3 regions of the Shewanella carassii genome follow, and region 1 is predicted to be linked to each of the others. Evidence: riboswitches for the same ligand, from Rfam matches in the RefSeq annotation. Region 1 holds a riboswitch; each other region holds the start of a gene.
The links. A riboswitch is a leader RNA that binds a small molecule or an ion and turns the genes downstream of it on or off. The one in region 1 is predicted to bind lysine.
Positions count from the first base shown of each region.

Region 1 (7,258 bases):
AGATTTTCCCCGAATGGTTCAGCATTGCCGAGCAGCCGCATCTCAAAGGCGCTCTGGCCAGTGCCAACTATGACAGCGAAGGGGTTGCGACCCGTGAGCGGGATATAGTCCGTGACGGCACACTGGAGAGTTACCTGCTGACCAGTTACTCGGCGCGCAAGCTGGGACTGGTCAATACCGGCCATGCCGGCGGCATCTACAACTGGACGCTGGCCGATACCGGCCACAGTTTTGATGAATTGGTGCGTTCCATGAGCCGCGGGCTCATAGTCACAGAGGTGATGGGTCAGGGCGTGAATATGGTTACCGGCGACTATTCCCGCGGCGCCGCCGGCTTCTATGTCGAGAATGGCGAAATCCAGTTCCCGGTCGAGGAGATCACCATAGCCGGTAACCTGAAGCAGATGTACCGTTCCATGCAGGCGGTTTCCAGCGACAGAGATCTGCGCTCCAGCATCCGTACCGGGGCAATATTGCTCGATGAGATGAAGATAGCCGGTAACTGAGCCGGTTTATCATGATCTGAAGCCCGCCACTCAGGCGGGCTTTTTTAGGGGCTCTTGATGGAATCAAGCTCTCTGCGGGACCTTACAGGGGACGATAGGCGCTTTCGCTCGGGTCTGTGCTCTCAAAAGCGCTCTGCCGCCTTGGGCTGAGCTCTTTTAAGTTATTGCAGATACTGTGGGCTCTGTGCTCGTCTCCTTGATGCAAGATGGTGAACATATATTGCAGTGCCATGGCATTGAGATAGTCCGGGTGAACCGGCGGGAAGATATCGGCATCGATTTTAGCCCGCTGTAGGCGTTTGTTTATCGCTTGTAGACGGCTGTGCAGCACCTGCTCTAACGCGGTTTTCAAGTACTGCTCTTCTTCGGCCATCAAGTTCATGGCCAAGTTCAATTGTGCCTGAGGGGCCAATGGTTTGCGGGAAAACATCTGATAACTCTCCGGACTCAAAGCCGCATGGTAACGCCAGTATGCTGGACTCAGGCTGAACTTCGAGTACCTCAGCCTGAGTTATTGACGGCAAGATCATTATTATCCGTGGGAGTGAGGCATCTTGGTCGAACCCTGGCTCAGCTGCATATGGTGTTGCAAGAGCCGCTCGGTCTCACCACTGCTGGCCATGTTCTGCAGTGCTTGTTGTAACGCATAGGCGATGCTGCCCGGTCGCAATTCTTTAGGGTTGTTGTCGATGGAGAGTGGCTCGTCGGCAACATAGTCTGGGTTGACACGGGCATTGAAATAACGACTCTTGCGTGAGAATCCCAGGTGTCCCTGACGCGGGAGTTCGCAGCAGTCTGGATGCAGTTTCAGCCCGCGCTGTGGATGGCTTTCCAGCCAATATTTCAGACTGGACTCATCATAAATATAGAAATCGCCCTGATGCTGTTTGAGAAAGGCTATCGCCGAGTCTGTGCCCATATCAGGTGGGGTTCGCGTTATCAGTTGATCCGGCAGCCCCCCGAGTTGATAACTGCCGGGAGAGATCAGCAGCACCAGCTGCTTGTCTACCAGTTGCTGCAGCGAAGTGATATCACTCAGGTCATCGCGACTGACGCCGATATAGCGTTCAGATAGACCGTTGGCAATGAAATAGGCATAACGGTTGCGTTCCTGGGAGAAGGCCAGTCCGGGATAGAAGTCGATATTACCCTTGGCGATTTCCCGAAGGATGCGCTTTTTAGGTGCGCGTATAATCTTGAGACTGCAGCCTATTCTGGCTGCCGCCTCTTGATAGAGGCCGAGATAGAGGCCGCTGTTATCCGGGGCCTGAGCAATAAAGGGGGGCCGGGCATTGGTGCGATAGCCCATGGTTAGCTCACAGGTTTTGGCGGCAAGCGCTTGTGATGAACAAACGATAGCCAGCAGTGCCAGACAACAGAACTTGATTGTCACAGAACAAAACCTCCCGGATTGACTGAAACAGACTGAGTCTCGAGTGCTTTTAATAACATGATTAATATGCCGTTCGACATTGTACTTTGGGCTATAGTATTTCGCATGATTATTGACCGGCTTGGCCTGTTTGTATACAGAGTCAGTTACAGGATCTATGCTGCCGCTCGCGAATGTCCGGCCCAGGTTTTTGGCCGAGCAAAATTTTCTGCGACAGGGAAGAAGGAGTTGGTGTTGTGGATAAAAGGGAGTAGTATTTGCGCGATTTTTGTCCGGTATAGTCGGGCAAGTCTCATCCAATTGAAATAAGGAGCCGATATGGTCAAACATATTAAGCAGACTGCACTGCTGGAGCATGAATCCGGTCGTGGACAGATCAAAGATAACGCCCTCAAGGCGGTGGTGACCAGTTCACTGTTTCGCTGTCGCAGCGAGAAGCCGAAGAAGGGCAAAGGATCATACAGTCGTAAAGGACGCAATGGAAAGGGGCAACAGGGTGTTGCCCCTTTTGATTTAATGACTCTAATCTTTTCACCCTGCTGACACCTCAAGAAAGATTTCTCCAAGGTGTTGGGAGAGTTTATTCCGGCATCTGCACCAGTTCGGCCCACAGATCGTGCTCATCAGAATGAGTGATCAGTGCGCGCACCATGTCCCCTGGGCTTAGTTCCACTTCACCGTTTAAGAATACCATGCCGTCGATTTCAGGCGCATCGGCATAGCAGCGGCCAATGGCGCCTTCCTCGTCCACATCATCGATAAGGACATCCAGCTCACGGCCTACCAGGCGCGCCAGCCGCTCGGCACTGATCTCGGCCTGCACCTGCATGAAACGCTCATAGCGGTCCTGCTTGACCTCTTCACTGATAAGCTCGGCCAAGGTATTGGCCACGGCGCCATCGACTTCCGAGTACTTGAAGCAGCCCACTCGGTCCAGCCTTGCTTCACGCAGGAAGTCCAGCAGGATTTCGAAATCCTCTTCGGTTTCACCGGGGAAGCCAACGATAAAGGTTGAGCGGATCACCAGATCCGGGCAGATCTCACGCCATTTCTTGATGGCGTCCAACTGGCGGTCGACCCGGCCGGGACGCTTCATCATCTTGAGCACGCGAGGGCTGGCGTGCTGCAGCGGCAGATCCAGATAGGGCAGGATCAGTCCTTCGGCCATCAGCGGGATCAGCTCATCGACCCAAGGGTAAGGGTAGACATAGTGCAGGCGTACCCACACACCCATCTTGCCCAGATGGCGGGCCAGGGTGGTGATATCTTGCTTCACCGGCATGCCGTTCCAGAAGTCGGTGCGGCCGCCCTTGTCTTTGCCGTAGGCCGAGGTGTCCTGGCTGACGACCAGAATTTCCTGAACGCCGCTTTCCACCAGGCGTTTGGCTTCATCCAGCACGCTGCCGACACTGCGGCTGTCCAGATCGCCCCTCAGCGCCGGAATGATGCAGAAGGTACAGCGGTTGTCGCAGCCTTCGGAAATCTTCAGGTAGGCATAATGCTTGGGGGTCAGCTTAACGCCGGCTTGTGGGATCAGCGAGGTGAAGGGGTTGTGCTCCGGCTTGGGCACATACTTGTGCACATGGTTCAGCACGGCCTCATAGCTGTGGGGGCCGGTGATCTCCAGTACATCCGGATGCACTTCGCGGATCTGGTTTTCCTTGGCGCCCAGGCAGCCGGTGACTATCACCTTGCCGTTTTCTTCCAGCGCTTCACGCACGGCATCCAGCGACTCTTCCACCGCGGCATCGATAAAGCCACAGGTGTTGACTATTACCAGGTCGGCATTGTCATAGCTGTTGGTAACCTCATAGCCGTCGATGCGCAGTTGGGTGAGGATCCGCTCGGAATCCACCAGGTTCTTGGGGCAGCCCAGGCTGACAAAGCCGATGCGATTGCCGCTGGTTTGGGCCTCGGCAGGGCTGTTTCCCTGTGCCAGAGTCTTGGCCGGAGTGTCCAGAGTCGTGGTCTGCTTGGGATCAAAAATGTCGACTGATTTCTTCAAGAGCTGTTTTCCGCAATGCTAAAGCTGATGGAGCACGCTTGGGTGCCGGTAAAATTGGCGGCGATTATACCTCAGCCAATAAAAAGGTACAGTTGGACTGGTTGATTTATGTTCTATGTTGCCATCTCGGTTGCCGCTTCAAAACGTCGTTGAAAAATTTTTTGATTTTTTTAACCCTTTTGGCAGCTGGCTGCGTTTCTATGGTCAACGAAGCGAACTTTTTGGAGAACCAAGATGAAAAAATCTCTGCTGAATCTGGCGCTGATAGGCGCATTGTTACCCGCTACTCTGATGAGCCACTCAGTACTGGCTCAGGATAGACCTCTACTGGAAACCACAGGCGTCAGCCAGATACAGGTTGAGCCCGATATGGCCGAAATCCATGTTGAAGTGTCATTAAGCGAATCTGATGCCAAGGCGGCCAAGGCCGCATCCGACAAGGCTGTGGCCGCTTTTATCGAGCGCCTGCTCAAGGCCGGGGTCGCTAAGGAGTCGATTGCCGCCGCCAATCTGAATCTGCAACCTGAGTATGTTTACCTCAAGGACAAGGCGCCCGAGCTCAAGGGGTATCGCGCCAGTCGTAGTGTGACCGTGTTGGTGAAACAGTTGGATCAGCTCAATCCCATACTGGACTCGGCGTTAATAGGCGGGATCAACAAGGTGAACCAGATCAACCTCAAGTCCAGTAAAGAAGCCGAGATGCGCAAGCAGGCGCGGCAGGCGGCCATTGAAGATGCCAAGCAAAAGGCCAGTGAGCTGGCGGCCGGATTTGGCGAGAAACTCGATGGCGTCTGGTCGATTCGTTATTTCGACCAAGGCCCGGTGCGCCCAGTGATGTACAAGGCCGCCATGATGGCTGAAGGCGCTATCAACCAGAGCTATGAGTATGGCCAGGTAACCTTCTCCGACAGGGTAGAGGTCAGCTACAAGCTGCGTGACTGAAGTAAGCATTCGGGTGAGAGCCGCCGGCTCGCTGATGCAGCGAAGCAGTTTTTAACCGTGGCTCGTGAACAAGCGGTGCCGGTATTGCTAGGCCGTGACATGAGTCACTTCCCCTAGGCTTAATGCCCGCCTAGCGGGATATTTACCGCCAGAGGCACAATCCAGCTTGCTATTGGGGCCGTGATAGTTAGAATGCCAGTCGAATACCTTTGAGTAGAGGCGCGCTGCCTAAGAGTAACCGGGAAGAGGGTGATGCCTTTGAGGCCCGGGGAAAGGAGTCGGCGCCGAAGTAGCCAGGTCATCAAACCTGACTGCTGGTTCTGTATCTAATAGGTGCAGGACTGCCATAGTCATCCACTATGGAGCGCTACCTGAAGGAGCTGAGAAGTTTCTGCCCTCCTTGGTCTGAGTTTCTTCGATCCTATCGGTAGATCTCCACCTTAGTTGTTTTAGGTGTAAAGAGATCATGAATATCATGCATTTTGCGGACTCTCCCTGGTCCATAGTTCCTCCTCTGCTGGCGGTTGCGCTGGCGATCATCACCCGTAGAGTACTGCTCTCCCTTGGGGTAGGCATAGTCGTCGGCAGCCTGATGTTGCAGCAGTTTTCACCGCTGCAATCGCTGCGCTACCTGGTTGACAGTGTGCTGAAAATCTTCTGGGTCGATGGTGCTCCCAACAGCGATAACCTGAATATGCTGCTGTTTATGCTGCTGCTGGGTGGGCTTATCAGCTTGATGACCGCCTCGGGTGCGACCCGGGCCTTCGCCGAATGGGCCGCCAGGCGCTGCCAGAGCCGCAAGGGCGCCAAGTCGCTCACCGGCTTGATGGTGTTTGCCTTTTTTATTGACGACTTCTTCCACAGCCTGTCGGTGGGGCCCATTTGCCGCCCTGTGACCGACAGATTCCAGATCTCCCGCGCCAAGTTGGCCTATCTGCTGGACTCGACTGCGGCGCCCGTATGCGTATTGATGCCCATCTCCTCCTGGGGGGCCTATATCATCGCCCTGGTGGGCGGCATACTCGTGGCCCATGGGGTGACAGAGCAGAGCCCGATCGCCGCCTTTGTGCAGATGATCCCCATGAATCTCTATGCGGTATTTACCCTGATCATGGTGGTGGTGGTCATCGCCTTCCAACTGGATATTGGGCCGATGCGACAGCATGAGCAGCGGGCGCTCGAAGGCAAGCTCTGGGATGAATCCAAGGGCCGGCCAATCGGGCTGGATATGGAAGCCCCGGCCGACAGCCGCGGCGGCATGCTGGATATGGTGTTGCCGATAGTGACACTGACGGCGGCGAGTATCTATTTCATGCTGGACTCCGGGGCCCAGGTATTGGCCGCCAATGGTCAGGCCTTCAGCGTGCTGGGAGCCTTTGAACATACCAATGTGGGCTCATCTTTGGTTTATGGCGCCCTTTGCAGCCTGGCGGTGTCCGGCCTGTTGGCTCTGCGTCTCGGCCTTGGGATCGCCACTTGGCTGCGCGCCGCCCCCAGAGGCGTCATGGCCATGTTGCCGGCGATCAACATACTGCTGTTTGCCTGGACCATAGGCGCCGTGGTGCGTGACATGGAAACCGGCAAATATCTCGCCAGCCTGGCTAACGGCAACCTGCCCACAGGGCTGCTGCCTGTGGTGGTGTTTGTGCTCTCCTGCGCCATGGCCTTTGCCACAGGCACCAGTTGGGGCACTTTCGGTATCATGTTGCCACTCGCCGGAGATATGGCCGCCGCCAGCGATATCCAACTCCTGCTGCCCATGCTGTCGGCTGTGCTGGCCGGTGCTGTGTTTGGCGACCACAGTTCGCCCATCTCCAGTACCAGTATTCTGTCGGCCACCGGCGCCGGCTGTCACCATATAGATCATGTGTTGACCCAGTTGCCTTATGCCCTGACCGTCGCCTTCGGGGCAGCACTGGGTTATCTGGCCATGGGGCTGCTGCATTCCACCCTGGCCGGTTTCCTGGTGAGTGCCGCCTGGTTTGCACTCTTCTGCCTCTATCACGCCAGGCGCTTCCAGGCGGCTCCCGAGGCCGCCATCGGCTGAGGCTGAGATGGGATACCAAAAAGCCCCGGGAGTTTTTCCGGGGGCTTTTTACTCTTGCCAAAGGCTCGCGAAGATAAGGAGTCTCAGTGATCCAGATAGAGATAGTTCTGCCAGCTTTTCATCCTTATCAATACCTTACGCATGATTGATACATGCTCAAAGCTATCGGAATAGATGGCGATCTCCACATTGGTACCCAGTGGCAAATGATACTGACTCAGATCATCCAGCGGCTTGAGTTTCACCAGAGGTCGGCCGTTGAGGCGAATTTGTGACGAGCCATAGAGCTGCCCCTGCGCCTGCACCTGAGATTCACCTATGGCCGGCAGCACTTCGACCACTTCGGCTTGAAACACCTTGCCCGG
Region 1 covers NZ_AP024618.1:3,851,265-3,858,522, reverse strand. The annotation lists gene pmbA (metalloprotease PmbA) at 1-506, shown strand, start outside; gene K5621_RS17315 (hypothetical protein) at 589-936, opposite strand; gene K5621_RS17310 (substrate-binding periplasmic protein) at 1,039-1,899, opposite strand; gene K5621_RS17305 (ribosome alternative rescue factor ArfA) at 2,218-2,442, shown strand; gene rimO (30S ribosomal protein S12 methylthiotransferase RimO) at 2,480-3,904, opposite strand; gene K5621_RS17295 (oxidative stress defense protein) at 4,139-4,846, shown strand; lysine riboswitch at 5,053-5,224, shown strand; gene K5621_RS17290 (Na+/H+ antiporter NhaC family protein) at 5,313-6,893, shown strand; gene K5621_RS17285 (HlyD family secretion protein) at 6,977-7,258, opposite strand, start outside.

Region 2 (7,258 bases), 2.1 Mb from region 1:
TCAGTGCCGCCAATGCAGTTTCTTCATCGAGACCGGCTTGCAACGCCATTTTCAGCCTAGGCCAAAAGGCTTTGCCGTCTATGCCGTATTGGGTGAAGGAGAAGGGGATATTGTTGGCTGCCATCACAGCAGGATTACTCGGTGCCCGCTCCCAGTGTCTCAAGGTTCTGAGTGGCACTTCCCTGGCATTGTCTTCATCACTCATTTCTGGGGCCGCTGGAAAGTTCAACGGCAATATCAATGCGGGTCGATATTGCTGAAGTTCTTTCACTCTTGCATATTCCTGGCCATTGCCCAGTAAGGTGGGAGGGATATCGGCTTGACTCAATAGCTTGGCTGCACGCAACTGGTTATTGAGGTTGCGGGTATCAAATATTGCCCCGCTCGCTTTTATATCGTGCAATCGTTCCAGGGCGATATTAAATTCGGGAAGTAATAAGTCATCGCGACCGACTGCTTTCTTTTTATTCTGGTTATACCAGTGGGCATCGCTGAGCGTCTGCCTTATTAAGGCTATGCTCCCCATCAGGGAGTTGGGGTAATCCTGCGGAGAACTCCCTTTGTCAAAAGCCATAAAGTGATGACTCCTGGGGCGATATATCAGTTGATTACTATTCTTATCAGCCAAAGATAAGGAAACGCCTATACCCCTGAATATTCCGTCAAGATGAGCACTTTGAACGCTGGTAAAGCCATTGCTTATCCAATTTGACGCAGTTTCTTTATCTGCCGAGACATAGGCGAACCATTCTTTATCGGCGTGAATTGCCCCATTCTTTGCTGCAGCCCCCTTTGACTTAATTTGATAAACAGGGCCCTCAATAGTAGTAGGTGTTTGTGAATACTCCAGCCCGTAATCAGTAAAGGGATCGATAAATCCCGGATAAATAGTGTGCCCCTTGAGATCTATCCTATAGGCATTTTGTGGAATTTCATTATTGGAAATTACTTGTTTGATATGATTATTTTCAATGAGTAATGTGGCGTTATCCAATTGCTTACCCGGGGAGAGCATGAGTCGTGCATGAGTTAAGGCGGTCAATCTCGGGGTATTGTCTGTCAACTGCGTTTCATCTGCATAGGCACTGTTGACGATAAGAACGGCTAAAAGCGGCAGTGCTGCGGGGAATATGCTTCTCATTTTTATGTAACTACCCTGTCATTATACTTTTAGTAAAGTAATACTAATCAGTACCTTGATGTAAAATTGTGCTAGTGGTTAATGAAGGTTAAAAGTCATTTTGACTGCCGTTAAAAGTAACCCGTAGATGTTGCGAAATGTGATTGAGGCAGCGTTTTATACTGATTTAACATGGAAGTTAACTCAAGGGGGGTGTAAATGCCAAGAGGTAATTGTAAGGCTTTTTAACAGTCGAGTGATGTTTTATAGACATAAAAAAGCCCCGACACTGTCGAGGCTTAAGTAAATAGACAACTGGTTAGATCAGGAAATCATCCATTGAACGACCTTTGTCTACTTCATTCTTGAATACGGTTGGCATACGGCCTTGGCCGGTCCAAGTAATGGTTTCACCGTCTACAACGATTTTGTATTTCGGTGGGCGAGGGGCGCGTTTCTTTTTAGGAGCAGATTTGGCAGCAACAACATCACCAAGATCTTCAACTGATAGGCCAACGGCTTCCATCTGTTTACGGATATCTTCAATTTTAGATAGACGTTCAGCTTGAGCCTTTTCTTCTTCCTTGGCTTCTTCTTCACGTTCAATAATGATTTTATCCAATTTTGCCGCCAGATCACGCAGATCTGCAACGCTTAACTCTTTTACTGCGGCCTTAAAACGACGACCGTGAGTCAATATATCAAGAAAATCGCTCATAGGTATTTAGGTCCCACGCTAATTTATAAATTGGGTTAGGGTTAATATCGTTATAAATAATAGAAACTATAAGAGTCAGGATCAAATATTTTTACGTCCATTGACATTAATTTCTTTATTTAACTCGATTCTATGACCATGAAAGTTGCCAAGTGTTCAAAAAACTGGCCTTAAAGTGTGACAAAATTGACAAACGGTCGTTTAAGTTGATGTTGACGTTAACGTTAACAGCACGTAAAGTTGACTCATTCTGTACTGATGTCCTGGAAAAGGGCGAGTAAGCCAGCGCTGGCTACGCCTTATCTTGTTATCATCGGTACGCAACCCACATTAGATACAAGGTGTAGGAAGGAAACCCTATGAAAGTATTGGTGCCAGTAAAACGTGTGGTCGATGCCAATGTGAAGGTCAGGGTCAAGGCCGACAACACAGGCGTTGAAACAGCCAACCTGAAAATGGCGTTGAACCCATTTTGTGAGATTGCGGTAGAAGAAGCCGTGCGTCTGAAAGAAGCGGGCAGTGCTACTGAAGTCGTCGTTGTCAGCATAGGTCCCAAGGCGGCACAGGAGCAACTGCGTACCGCATTGGCTCTGGGCGCCGACCGTGCCATTCACATCGAAACCGATGAAGAGCTGGTGCCCCTTTCTATTGCCAAACTGCTCAAGGCGGTGCAGGACAAAGAACAGGCGCAACTTATTCTGCTCGGTAAGCAGTCTATCGACGGCGATAACAATCAAACCGGACAGATGCTGGCGGCGCTTGCCGGTATGCCCCAGGCAACCTTTGCATCTGAAGTGAAGTTGGAAGGCGATAGTCTGCTGGTCACCCGGGAAGTGGATGGCGGCTTGCAGACTCTGTCTATGCCTCTGCCTGCCGTGGTCACCGCGGATCTGCGTCTCAACGAGCCCCGCTATGCTTCTCTACCCAATATCATGAAGGCCAAGCGTAAGCCGTTGGAGACCCTGAGTGTTGAAGATTTGGAGGTGACTCTCAAGCAGCACGTACAGGTGCTTGAGGTGGCAACGCCGGCCAGCCGTCAGGCAGGTGTGATGGTGGCTTCCGTTGAGGAGCTGGTGGACAAGTTGAAAAACGAAGCGAAGGTGATCTAAATGGCCGTATTAGTAATTGCAGAACACGATAATGCCAGCCTGAAACAGGATACGGCCAAAGTTGTCGCCGCGGCTAAGGCCATAGGCGGTGATATTCACCTGCTGGTTGCCGGTCAAGATTGTAAGGCCGCCGCCGATGCCGCCGCCAAGCTTGAAGGCGTCAGTAAGGTACTGCTGGCCGATAACCCTGCCTATGGTGCTCATTTGGCCGACAATATTGGTGAGCTTATCTTGTCGCTGAGCGGCGACTACAGCCATATCCTGGCTGCAGCCTCAAGCCTGGGTAAGGACATTCTGCCTAGAGTGGCGGCTTTGCTGGATGTGGCTCAACTTTCTGAGATCACCAAGGTGATTGATGCCGACACCTATGTTCGTCCCATCTATGCCGGTAATGCCATGGCGACCATTAAGAGTCTGGATGACAAGAAAGTGGCCACTGTGCGCGCCAGCGCCTTCGACGCCGTTGCCGAGACGGGGACTGCCGACATTCACCAGCTCGACAGCGTATATGAAGCCAAGAGCAGCTTTGTGTCCCAGAGCCTAACCGAGTCGGTTCGTCCGGAGCTTGGCAGCGCCAGAGTGATTGTTTCCGGTGGTCGCGGTATGGGCAGTGGCGAAAACTTTGCCATGCTGGAGACGTTGGCCGATAAGCTGGGCGCCGCCGTAGGTGCATCACGGGCCGCCGTAGATGCCGGCTTTGTTCCCAACGACCTGCAGGTCGGTCAGACGGGTAAAATTGTGGCGCCCGAGCTTTATATCGCTGTGGGTATCTCCGGGGCGATTCAACATCTGGCCGGGATGAAGGACTCAAAAGTCATAGTGGCCATCAACAAAGATCCTGAAGCGCCTATCTTCCAAGTGGCCGATTATGGTTTGGAAGCGGACCTGTTTGATGTGGTGCCCAAGTTGAACGAGTTGATTTAATCTGTGATCTAGGTCACGATAGGCGGCTTTGGGGTAGCATCCTCAAAGCCGCCTATGTTTTTATGTGCGTCACGCCTGACATCAGGCGTCCTGAGAAGTAGAGGCGCACTAAATATCAGTAGCGGTAAGCAGGGTGATTCCGTTTATGTATCGCGAAAGGATTTGGTGCCGAAGTGGTTGCGACTCATCAAGGTCCACCGCTGGGGCTGTTACCAAATAGGGGCAGCACTGCCATAGTATATTCTGTCGGGATGACAGATTGACGTTACTATGGAGCGCTACTGAAAGGACAGGTGCTACTCGGTATGTTATTGCCTTTTCCCACCAGTTCAGTTGCCCTCCATTCGTATTTAACGAAGAACAAGACTCAATGACAGTACTAAGTTATGCCGACTCGGCACTCTCTTTGTTGCCGCCGGTTGTGGCAATTTTATTGGCGATCTTCACCCGGCGGGTGTTGTTATCGCTGGGGTTAGGAATACTGATCGGAGCCTTGTTGCTCAATCAATGGTCGGTGTTGGATACCGGGGTTTATCTGGGGCAAAGGGTGCTTTCCCTGGTTTGGGATGATGGCGCTTTTAATGCCTGGAACCTGTATATTCTGGGGTTCCTGGTGCTGCTGGGGATGATCACGGCACTGATCACCGTCAGTGGCTCGGCCAGAGCCTTTGCCAACTGGGCCAGACAGCATATCCGCAATCGTCGTGATGCCAAGCTGCTAACCATGTTTCTCGGTTGTGTGGTGTTTATCGATGACTACTTCAACAGCCTGGTGGTGGGCAGTATCGCTAGACCGCTGACCGACAGATATTATATCTCCCGCTCCAAACTGGCGTATCTTTTGGATTCTACCGCGGCGCCCGTGTGCGTTATCTCGCCGGTGTCCAGCTGGGGCGCCTATATTATTGCCCTTATCGGCGGTATTCTCACGGCTCATGGTTTTACTGAAATAGGGCATCTGAGTGCTTTCGTGCAGATGATCCCGATGAACTTCTATGCCTTATTTGCTCTGGCGCTCTTGCTGTGTGTGGCCTATATGGAGCTGGATATTGGCGCCATGCGCAAACACGAGCTCAACGCCCGTAAAGGCAATCTCTATGATGAGTCCAAGGGACTGCCGCCCGGCGCCAATGCCGATCTGCCCGAGGCGGAAACCGGTCAGGTGCACGGCTTGTTCCTGCCCATAGGTGTCTTGGTGGTGGCGACCTTCTACTTTATGGTTTCCAGCGGCGCCGATGCCCTGGCGGCAGAAAGCCTGCCTTTCAGCATTATAGGCGCCTTTGAGAAAACCGATGTGGGCTCGTCCCTGTTTTTTGGCGCTTCCATCGGACTGGTGGTAACGCTGCTGCTGGCCTTTATCCAGAAGATTGAAGCCAAGATGATCCTCAAGGCGCTCACCTCGGGTGCCCGCTCTATGTTGCCGGCCATCTATATTCTGATGTTTGCCTGGACCATAGCCGGGATCATTGGCTCACTGGAAACCGGCAAGTTTATGGCCAGTCTCGCCAGTGGCAATATTCCCTTTGCCTTGCTGCCGGCCGTGTTATTTATTTTGGCAGGGCTTACCGCCTTTTCTACCGGCACCAGCTGGGGCACTTTCGGGATCATGTTGCCGATTGCTGCCGATATGGCCATGGGCAGCCACAGCAGTATGATGTTGCCTATGCTGGCCGCCGTGCTTTCCGGTGCTGTGTTTGGCGATCACTGCTCGCCGATATCGGACACCACGATTCTGTCATCCACAGGTGCCAGTTGCCATCATATCGACCATGTGCTGACTCAGTTGCCCTATGCGGTCTTGGTAGCAGTTATTTCCCTCGGCGGCTATATAGTACTCGGCTTTACCGAGTCGGTATGGCTCGGGCTTGCCTGTAGCTGCATACTGTTCCTGTTGGCTCTGGTGTGGCTCAAGTGGCAGCAGCCCAAGAATAGTGCGGCCTAATCCGCCAACTGAAAAACGCTGCCGAGGCAGCGTTTTTTATTGCCTATAATTCAGTAAATCGCTTGAGTTGGAGGTGTATGTCAGCCTTGGATATCCCCGTGAAATATCAGTTGGAGGCCAGGCAGGCATTCCTCCATGATTTAAGCTGGCGTATGGCTGCCGGCGCCTTTGTCTATCTGTTTTGTTGGCTGTTGCTCTTGATGCCCTTTAATGCGTTGTTGCCGCAACCCATAGTCTGGGGTGAGATGGTTAAAGGTGCACTCTTATTGCTATCGGCGGCGGTGATCCGAGCCTTGGGAGTTTGGCTCTATGTGCGCCGCGCTTCATCCAGCGTGAATTGCGATGAGACGAGTGGAGCCAGCTATCCCTTTGAAAGCCGCGATTGGGGACTGAGTCTTGGCTTGGTGCTCAATGCCCTCAGTTGGTCGGTGCTTATGGCGCTTATCCTCAATGGGGAGCAATTTACCGCACTTAGAGAGCCTAGCTTGATGATCTGTGGCGTACTCTACGCCTTTATCAGTATTTCTCTCTCCATTGATCTACGTCAGCTCAGGCTATTCCTGCTCTGTTTTCCCCTGCCTTTAGGGCTCGCCATGACGTTGCAGGGCCAGGCGCATGATATTCTGGCCGGTGGCTTGTTGATGGTATCTGTGTATCCAACCTTTCGTTTTTGTCGACTGCATCATAGGGAGTATTGGCGGCAACTGACAGCTAGGTTGCAACTCAAAGATTACTCCGAGCAGCTTGAGCATCTCAGTCGAACGGATTCTCTTACCGGACTCTACAATCAGCGCAGCTTCATTGAACAGCTGGATAGACTCGACAGTCGGCAACCTCGGGCCTTGTTATTGTTGGATTTGGATCATTTTAAACAAATCAATGACAGCTTTGGCCACCGGGCCGGGGATCTGTGCCTAGCGGAAGTGGGGCGGATCATTCGCGCCGAGACTCAGGGAGGAATAGCCGCTCGCTATGGTGGTGAGGAGTTTGCGATTCTACTGACTTCAATGGATGCCGAGCAGGCTAAGGGGCTCGCCAAGCGCCTGCGGCGAAAAATAGAGGCCCTAGCCCTGGTCTATCAGGGGCAGGCATTCAAGGTGACCGTCAGCATAGGCTTGGCCTGCGCCCCAGCGGGGAGTGAGCCGGGAGCATTATTTCACGCTGCCGACACAGCGCTTTATGCTGCCAAGGATGCGGGTCGCAACTGTATTCGTGAGGCCGAAAGCAGTACAGTGACTTGAACATGGCGCAATAAAAAACACCTGAGCGAAAGACCCAGGTGTTTTTGATTTAAGCCTTGGGGCTGCAATTTTGCATCTCCAGGCTATTGGCTGTTAACGGTTTTTAGCGCTCACTTATCAGAGCAGACCGCGACGCTTGAGTAGGGCATCGGTTGTCGGCTCCTGGCCGCGGAAGTTCTTGTAGGCTTCCATAGGGGGCACGCT
Region 2 covers NZ_AP024618.1:1,467,069-1,474,326, forward strand. The annotation lists gene K5621_RS06740 (amidohydrolase family protein) at 1-1,141, opposite strand, end outside; gene K5621_RS06745 (H-NS histone family protein) at 1,440-1,838, opposite strand; gene K5621_RS06750 (electron transfer flavoprotein subunit beta/FixA family protein) at 2,198-2,947, shown strand; gene K5621_RS06755 (electron transfer flavoprotein subunit alpha/FixB family protein) at 2,948-3,871, shown strand; lysine riboswitch at 3,962-4,160, shown strand; gene K5621_RS06760 (Na+/H+ antiporter NhaC family protein) at 4,242-5,813, shown strand; gene K5621_RS06765 (GGDEF domain-containing protein) at 5,891-7,054, shown strand; gene K5621_RS06770 (M3 family metallopeptidase) at 7,172-7,258, opposite strand, start outside.
Region 2: it holds a riboswitch for lysine, as region 1 does, so the genes downstream of both, K5621_RS06760 (Na+/H+ antiporter NhaC family protein) here and K5621_RS17290 (Na+/H+ antiporter NhaC family protein) in region 1, are expected to answer to the same signal.

Region 3 (7,258 bases), 1.4 Mb from region 1:
TGGAAGCCTATATGGAAGGTGAAGAGCCTTCTATCGAAGACCTGAAGCGTTGTATCCGTAAGGGTACCATCAACCTGTCATTCTTCCCCACATACTGTGGTTCTGCTTACCGTAACAAGGGCATGCAGCTGGTTCTGGATGCGGTTGTTGACTACCTGCCATCTCCAACAGAAGTTGAGCCTCAGCCTCTGACTGACCCAGAAACTGGTGAAGAAACCGGTGAAGTCGCTACTGTATCTGCCGACGAGCCACTGCGCGCGCTGGCGTTCAAGATCATGGATGACCGTTTCGGCGCCCTGACCTTTATCCGTATCTACTCTGGTAAGATGAAGAAAGGTGACACTATCCTGAATAGTGCTACCGGTAAGACCGAGCGTATCGGCCGTATGGTTGAGATGCACGCTAACGATCGTAAAGAGATCGACTTTGCCCAAGCCGGTGACATCATCGCCGTTGTGGGTATGAAGAACGTTCAGACTGGTCATACTCTGTGTGATCCTAAGCACGAATGTACTCTTGAACCTATGATCTTCCCTGATCCAGTGATCTCTATCGCTGTAACTCCTAAGGACAAAGGCGCTTCTGAGAAGCTGGGTGTTGCTCTGGGTAAGATGGTTGCAGAAGATCCATCATTCCAGGTTGAAACCGACCAAGAAACCGGTGAAACCATCCTTAAGGGTATGGGTGAATTGCACCTGGACATCAAAGTAGACATCCTGAAGCGTACTCACGGTGTTGAACTGACTGTTGGTGCTCCACAGGTAGCTTACCGTGAAACCATCACTCAAGCCGTTGAAGACAGCTACACTCACAAGAAGCAGTCTGGTGGTTCTGGTCAGTTCGGTAAGATCGACTACCGCATCCGTCCAGGCGAAGCTGGTAGTGGCTTCAAGTTCACCTCCAGCGTTGTTGGTGGTAACGTACCTCGTGAATTCTGGCCAGCAGTTGAAAGCGGCTTCGAAGACATGATGAACGAAGGTCCTCTGGCTGGCTTCCCAGTACTGGACGTTGAAGTTGAACTGTTCGACGGTGGTTACCACGCAGTTGACTCCTCAGCGATCGCGTTTGAAATCGCTGCCAAGGGTGCATTCCGTCAGTCTATGCCTAAAGCCAAGCCTCAGCTGCTTGAGCCTGTGATGAAGGTTGACGTGTTCACTCCAGACGATCACGTTGGTGACGTTATCGGTGACCTGAACCGTCGTCGCGGTATGATCAAGGATCAGGAAGCCGGTCTGACTGGCGTACGCGTTAAGGCTGACGTACCACTGGCAGAAATGTTCGGTTACATCGGTCACCTGCGTACTATGACTTCTGGTCGTGGTCAGTTCTCCATGGAGTTCTCTCACTATGCTCCATGTCCTGCCAACGTGGCTGAGACTGTTATCGCTGAAACCAAGGCACGCAACGCTGCCAAGAAGTAAGGATAATTAATCCTGAAAAACCCGCCTTGATGGCGGGTTTTTTTATGGGCGAATATCTAGTGCCGCGAAGCCAGCAGAATCAAACTTGCACTCAGCTCGGCGGATGCCCATGTACATCAATGGGCAATCGTATGGCAACTGTTTCCGAAAGTGGCATATGGGCCAAGGCGCTACCTAAGATAAAGGAGCTGGGATCGGCAGAGACTTACCGTGAGGAAGCTACTGTGAATATCAGTAGCGAGGAGAACTGAAATAGGTGATAGCAGATAAACAAAAGCCAGCTCGATAGGCTGGCTTTGTGTAGGGCTGATAAAGCGTGTTTATCAGTCTTCCAGGTTACCGCAGAAGCGGTAGCCTTCGCCGTGGATGGTGGCGATGATTTCCGGTGTATCAGGCACACTTTCGAAGTGCTTACGAATACGACGGATAGTCACATCGACAGTACGGTCGTGTGGCTTGAGCTCACGGCCGGTCATTTTCATCAGCAGCTCAGCGCGGCTGAGGATCTTGCCTGGGTTTTCCACAAAGTGCAGCATAGCGCGGAATTCGCTACGTGGCAGTTTGTAAGATTCACCCTGTGGGCTCACCAGAGAACGGCTGTTGATTTCCAGGCTCCAACCATTGAAGCGGTAGTATTCAACGGCGGCCTTTTCTTCAATTTCAATGCCTGAACTGTTGACGCGAGTCAGCAGGTTGCGGGCACGAATAGTCAACTCGCGAGGGTTGAATGGCTTGGTGATGTAATCATCGGCACCGATTTCCAAACCAAGGATCTTGTCCACTTCGTTGTCACGACCGGTAAGGAAGATCAAACCGATATTGTTGATTTCGCGCAACTCCCGCGCCAATAGCAAACCATTCTTACCCGGTAGGTTGATATCCATAACCACCAGGTTCACCTTGTTTTCTTGCAAGGCTTTGTGCATCTCTGCGCCATCATTGGCTTCGGTCACCACATAACCTTCTGCCTCGAAAATACTTCTCAGCGTGTTACGGGTAACGGCTTCATCTTCAACGATCAGAATGTGCGGGTTTTGCATGTTATTTACCTAATTAAATCAGTTTATCTAACCATGAGCGCGGGTGACGCTCCGTTCTAATACCTAAAACGCCAACATTCACAGGGTTCACGTAAGTGCTGTTCAAAACTGAAATGAAACGGCAACACACTTCATGATTAGCAAAGTATGCTCTCCAATTGGGAGAGGCGCGAACTGTACAATCTAGGATTCCCAGTCGTGGGATTTAGTTCCTGAAAGGCTTGGAAATTCTAAAAACGTTATCTTAAAACCAGATTACATTTGGTACAGAGTCGTTATCGATAGAGACTTATGCTGTCGCGTAATGGCGCTAGCCGGGTCACACGCTTAACTCTAAGCCTTCATCGATACATTACATTGTACTAGGATTGGGCATTTGTTAACAAATAAAATGTTAACAAATTAATGGTTAACTATGATCCGCATCACAAGTTTTTATGTTGAGTGTTGAAACTTAAGCATTTTACATTCTGCCTTACTGTGAGCTTGCTCACGAGACTAGGGGATTTTGTAACCCTTTGCTAGAATGAATTCGGTTAATTAGAGACAGATACTACAATGGATGCTGCATTTGAAAGTCTCTGGCAATGCTACCAGAGCGCATGCTTTTTATTGACTCAGTCGTTTTCTTCCACCATACCTTTCGCTATTGTCACCGCCCATAATCCCTTGGGGCAAAAACTGACTTCCAGTCAAAATCGTCTTCTCGATCGGCAATTACAAGGTGATATTGATAAGTTGGGCATACCTTACCGGGCGATCATAGGGGCGGCTGAGGATCTCAGTCATATGGAGAAAAGTTGGGCTCTGTTTCTGGATAAGACCGCAGCAATCGAGTTGGCGTTAAAGTACCATCAAAACGCTCTCTACTATGTGAATAATGGCATATTAACCTTAGTGCCCTGCCTTAGGGGAGAGTGTGAAGTTGAACTCGGGTTATTTAAAAACAGGGCTAGACTGGTTAATGAGTTACCCGAGCTCAGTGACTGATGAGTTGAGGAAATTTCATCGGGTGCAAATTAGCATTGACTTCATAAGGGCTTTATTGCTAATTTTTTAATCCCTTTTGAGAGAAAGGAACAGAAGAGGTGCGTTAACTAGGTAGTGAGTCAGAGGAAGCCAATTTCCAATGACGGCTCATGAGGGAGATTAACGCCGAGGTCGGGATGCGCATTGGTAACGCTCTCCGGTCGGTTGGTCAGGCTGAATCCTGGCGGCTGTCACCTGGTTTTTGGTGGAGAGCTTCTGGTGACGATCGCTTTTTCCCTACTTTGGGGTGCGTTATCTCAGCACCAGGCTCTTCGAACGTTATCTGTTCGGAGCTTAATTCATGAAATCTATTCTCGTTGTCAACCTTTCCCTGTCTCCTGCCTGCGGGGGAATGCGCTGATGTCCCTAGTTGTTGCCAAGTTTGGCGGTACCTCGGTCGCCGATTATCAGGCGATGAATTGCTGTGCCGATATTGTGCTGGGAAATTCGGCTACTCGTTTGGTTGTGGTGAGTGCCTCATCAGGTGTGACCAATCTGCTGGTGGAGTTGTCCCAGGCAGACATGGGGGACGAGCGTCGTCTCAGGCTATTGAAAGAGATAGCCAGCATTCAATACGCAATTCTGGATAAACTCGGCAGACCGGCCGATGTAGCCGCGGCGCTGGATGCTTTGCTCAGCCGCATGGCAACGCTCAGTGCCAAGCTGTTGCAGGCGCCGAGCAATGCTATGGTGGATGAGATCCTGTCCCTCGGTGAGCAATGCTCTTCAGCACTGTTTGCCGCGGTTTTGAGAGAACGCGGTGCCAAGGCCTGCGCCTTTGATGTGCGTCAGGTGATGCGTACCGATAGCCATTTCGGTAAGGCCGAACCACAAATTGCCGAGCTAAAGCGGCTGGCGACAGAGAAATTACAACCCTTGCTTGAGCAACAACTGCTGGTGACCCAGGGCTTTATCGGTGCCGATGCCGAGGGGCGAACCACTACCCTTGGGCGTGGCGGCAGTGATTATTCCGCGGCCCTATTGGCTGAGGCTTTGGAAGCCGATGCGGTGGAGATCTGGACCGATGTAGAAGGAATTTACACCACAGATCCCAGACTGGCTCCCAACGCTAGGCCCATTGCTGAAATCAGTTTTAATGAGGCGGCCGAGATGGCTACTTTTGGCGCCAAGGTGTTGCACCCTGCCACCATCTTGCCGGCGGTGCGTCAACAGATCCAAGTGTTTGTCGGTTCCAGTCGGGCGCCGGAAAAAGGCGGCACCTGGATCCGCCACCAAGTGGATGATGAGCCGGTATTCAGGGCCGTTGCCGTGAGACGAGATCAGACCCTGCTTAACTTGCACAGTCTGCAGATGCTGCATGCCCAGGGGTTCTTGGCCGAAACCTTCGCTATCTTGGCGCGGCATAAGATCAGTGTCGATCTCATTACCACCTCAGAGGTGAATGTATCGCTGACGCTGGACAAAACAGGCTCAGATTCGGCCGGTAAGGGGCTTCTGACCGAAGCTCTGTTGCAGGAGTTGTCGCAACACTGCCGGGTGCGGGTGGAAGACAAGCTGGCCCTGGTGGCCATTATAGGCAACAAGATAGCCACTACTGCCGGGATCTGTCGCCGGGTATTTGAAGTGCTCGAACCCCATAACGTCCGAATGATCTGTCAGGGCGCCAGTCCACACAATCTCTGTGTCTTGGTGTCTGAAGCCGAAGCCGGTGATGTGGTGGCCGCTTTGCATCGCAACTTATTTGAAGGTGCTCAGGATGCAGCTTGAACACCTGCAGGTTGGGGAGCTGGCCGCAGGTCAGCCTCTGACCATCCCCATATATCGCTTCAAAGGCTCCAGTCATTCGGCGCCCAGCGTCTATATTCAGGCCAATGTGCATGGCGCCGAGGTGCAGGGCAATGCGGTGATTTTGCAGTTGCTGCAGTACTTCAAGGCGCATCCGCCTCTGGGGGATATCACTCTGGTGCCTCTGGCCAACCCCTTGGGGATCAACCAGAAAAGTGGTGAGTTTACCTTGGGCCGCTTCGACCCCATCACAGGTATCAACTGGAACCGAGCCTATCTGGATCAGGCCGTCCACCTGGATGACTGGTATCCGCAGTATAGTGAGCTGCAGGAGCAGGTATTGTTTGATGCTTTTCGTCAGCTTCTTATTGGCAACTGTGAACAGGCATTGGCCAATCCTTGGGGAGTGACGACCGGCCAGAGATTGGCGCTCAATCTGCAGAAACTGGCGCACGGCGCTGACATAGTGCTGGATCTGCACACCGGCCCCAAGTCCTGTAAACACCTCTATTGCCCCGAATATGAGTTGTCCGCAGCCAGCTACTTTCATATTCCCTACACCTTGGTAATGCCCAAAGGTTTTGGTGGCGCCATGGATGAAGCGGCCTTCAATCCCTGGTGGCAACTTAGCGATTATGCCAAGAGCCGGGGGCGAGATCTGAGAGTCGCCGTGTCAGCCTTTACCTTGGAGCTTGGCAGCCAGGAGCGTATCGATCTTGCCGATGCCAGCCGGGATGCGGAAGGGATATTAAGTTATTTGAGCCATAGGGGAGCGATAACCCAGCGCATACAGCCCGAGGTGATGCCACGTTTTGCTTGTTTGCTGAAAGACTATCGAAAGTTTCACGCGCCTATGGCAGGGATGGTGGAGTATCTGGCCGAGCCGGGAGTACCTTTGGCTGCGGGCACACCTCTGGTCAATATGCTCAGGCTCGACCGAGTCGATGTCGGTACTGAAGTCACCAGGCTCTCACTCAATGAGGATGTGATCCCCGTGCTGCATTTTGCATCGGCGTCGGTGCACCAAGGGACTGAGCTCTACAAGGTGATGACCCACTACTTTTCTGTTTCTGATTAAAATCAGGCCCGGTGATAAGCCGGGCCATTTTTTTTAACTAATCGGATCAGATGTTAGGGTTTTACCGCCCTGACAATCGGGTTCTGCAGGCTGATCAGGGTTTCGGTGGACTGAATTTCATCTATCGACTGGATACGGTTAATCAATACGTGCTGCAGGGCATCGATGGACTGACACATCACTTTGACAAATACGCTGTAGTTGCCCGTGGTGTAGTAGGCTTCGACTACTTCTTCCAACTCATTGAGCTTGGAGATGGCGGCGGGATAATCACCGGCACTCTTGAGATTGATGCCGATAAAGCAACAGACATCATAGCCTAGAGCCTTGGGGTTAACTGTTATTTGGGCTCCGGTGATGATACCGGCCTGTTTCATCTTTTCGACCCTGACATGAATCGTACCTGCGCTGACGCTGAAGCGTTTGGCCAGCTCGGCAAAAGGGGTTCGAGCATCCTGCATCAGGGCTTCCAGGATCTGATTGTCCAGTTGATCTCTTTGAAATGATGTATCCACAGCATCACGCCTAAATTGCTTATAATCAGGCATGAATCTACGTGTTTTATTGTAAAATTGCCAGTCTTATGGCGACTTTTGGCTCAACATCTATGGTGACGTTAGCCGTTATTGCTCACCTTCGGGCGCGAGAAAAGGCACAGGTGCACTGAAGCTCATGGGTTCGTCCGAGTAGGGATGCTTGATGCTGAGGCTGGCGGCATGCAGCAGCAATCTGGGAGCCAATCTTTTTGCCCAGGAGTCGGCGTAGAAACCATCGCCCAGAATGGGGTGGCCCAGCGCCATCATATGCACCCTGAGTTGGTGTGAACGCCCTGTGATGGGGATCAGTTTGACCAGAGTTGAATAGCGTCCCTTGCTGATCACCTCATAGTGAGTCAGTGACGGCTTACCCACTTGATGGTCGACTTTCTGTCTGGGCCTGTTGGG
Region 3 covers NZ_AP024618.1:831,125-838,382, forward strand. The annotation lists gene fusA (elongation factor G) at 1-1,421, shown strand, start outside; gene arcA (two-component system response regulator ArcA) at 1,745-2,461, opposite strand; gene K5621_RS03890 (DUF3293 domain-containing protein) at 3,020-3,451, shown strand; lysine riboswitch at 3,537-3,714, shown strand; gene lysC (lysine-sensitive aspartokinase 3) at 3,851-5,218, shown strand; gene K5621_RS03900 (succinylglutamate desuccinylase/aspartoacylase family protein) at 5,208-6,314, shown strand; gene asnC (transcriptional regulator AsnC) at 6,368-6,829, opposite strand; gene rluA (bifunctional tRNA pseudouridine(32) synthase/23S rRNA pseudouridine(746) synthase RluA) at 6,938-7,258, opposite strand, start outside.
Region 3: it holds a riboswitch for lysine, as region 1 does, so the genes downstream of both, lysC (lysine-sensitive aspartokinase 3) here and K5621_RS17290 (Na+/H+ antiporter NhaC family protein) in region 1, are expected to answer to the same signal.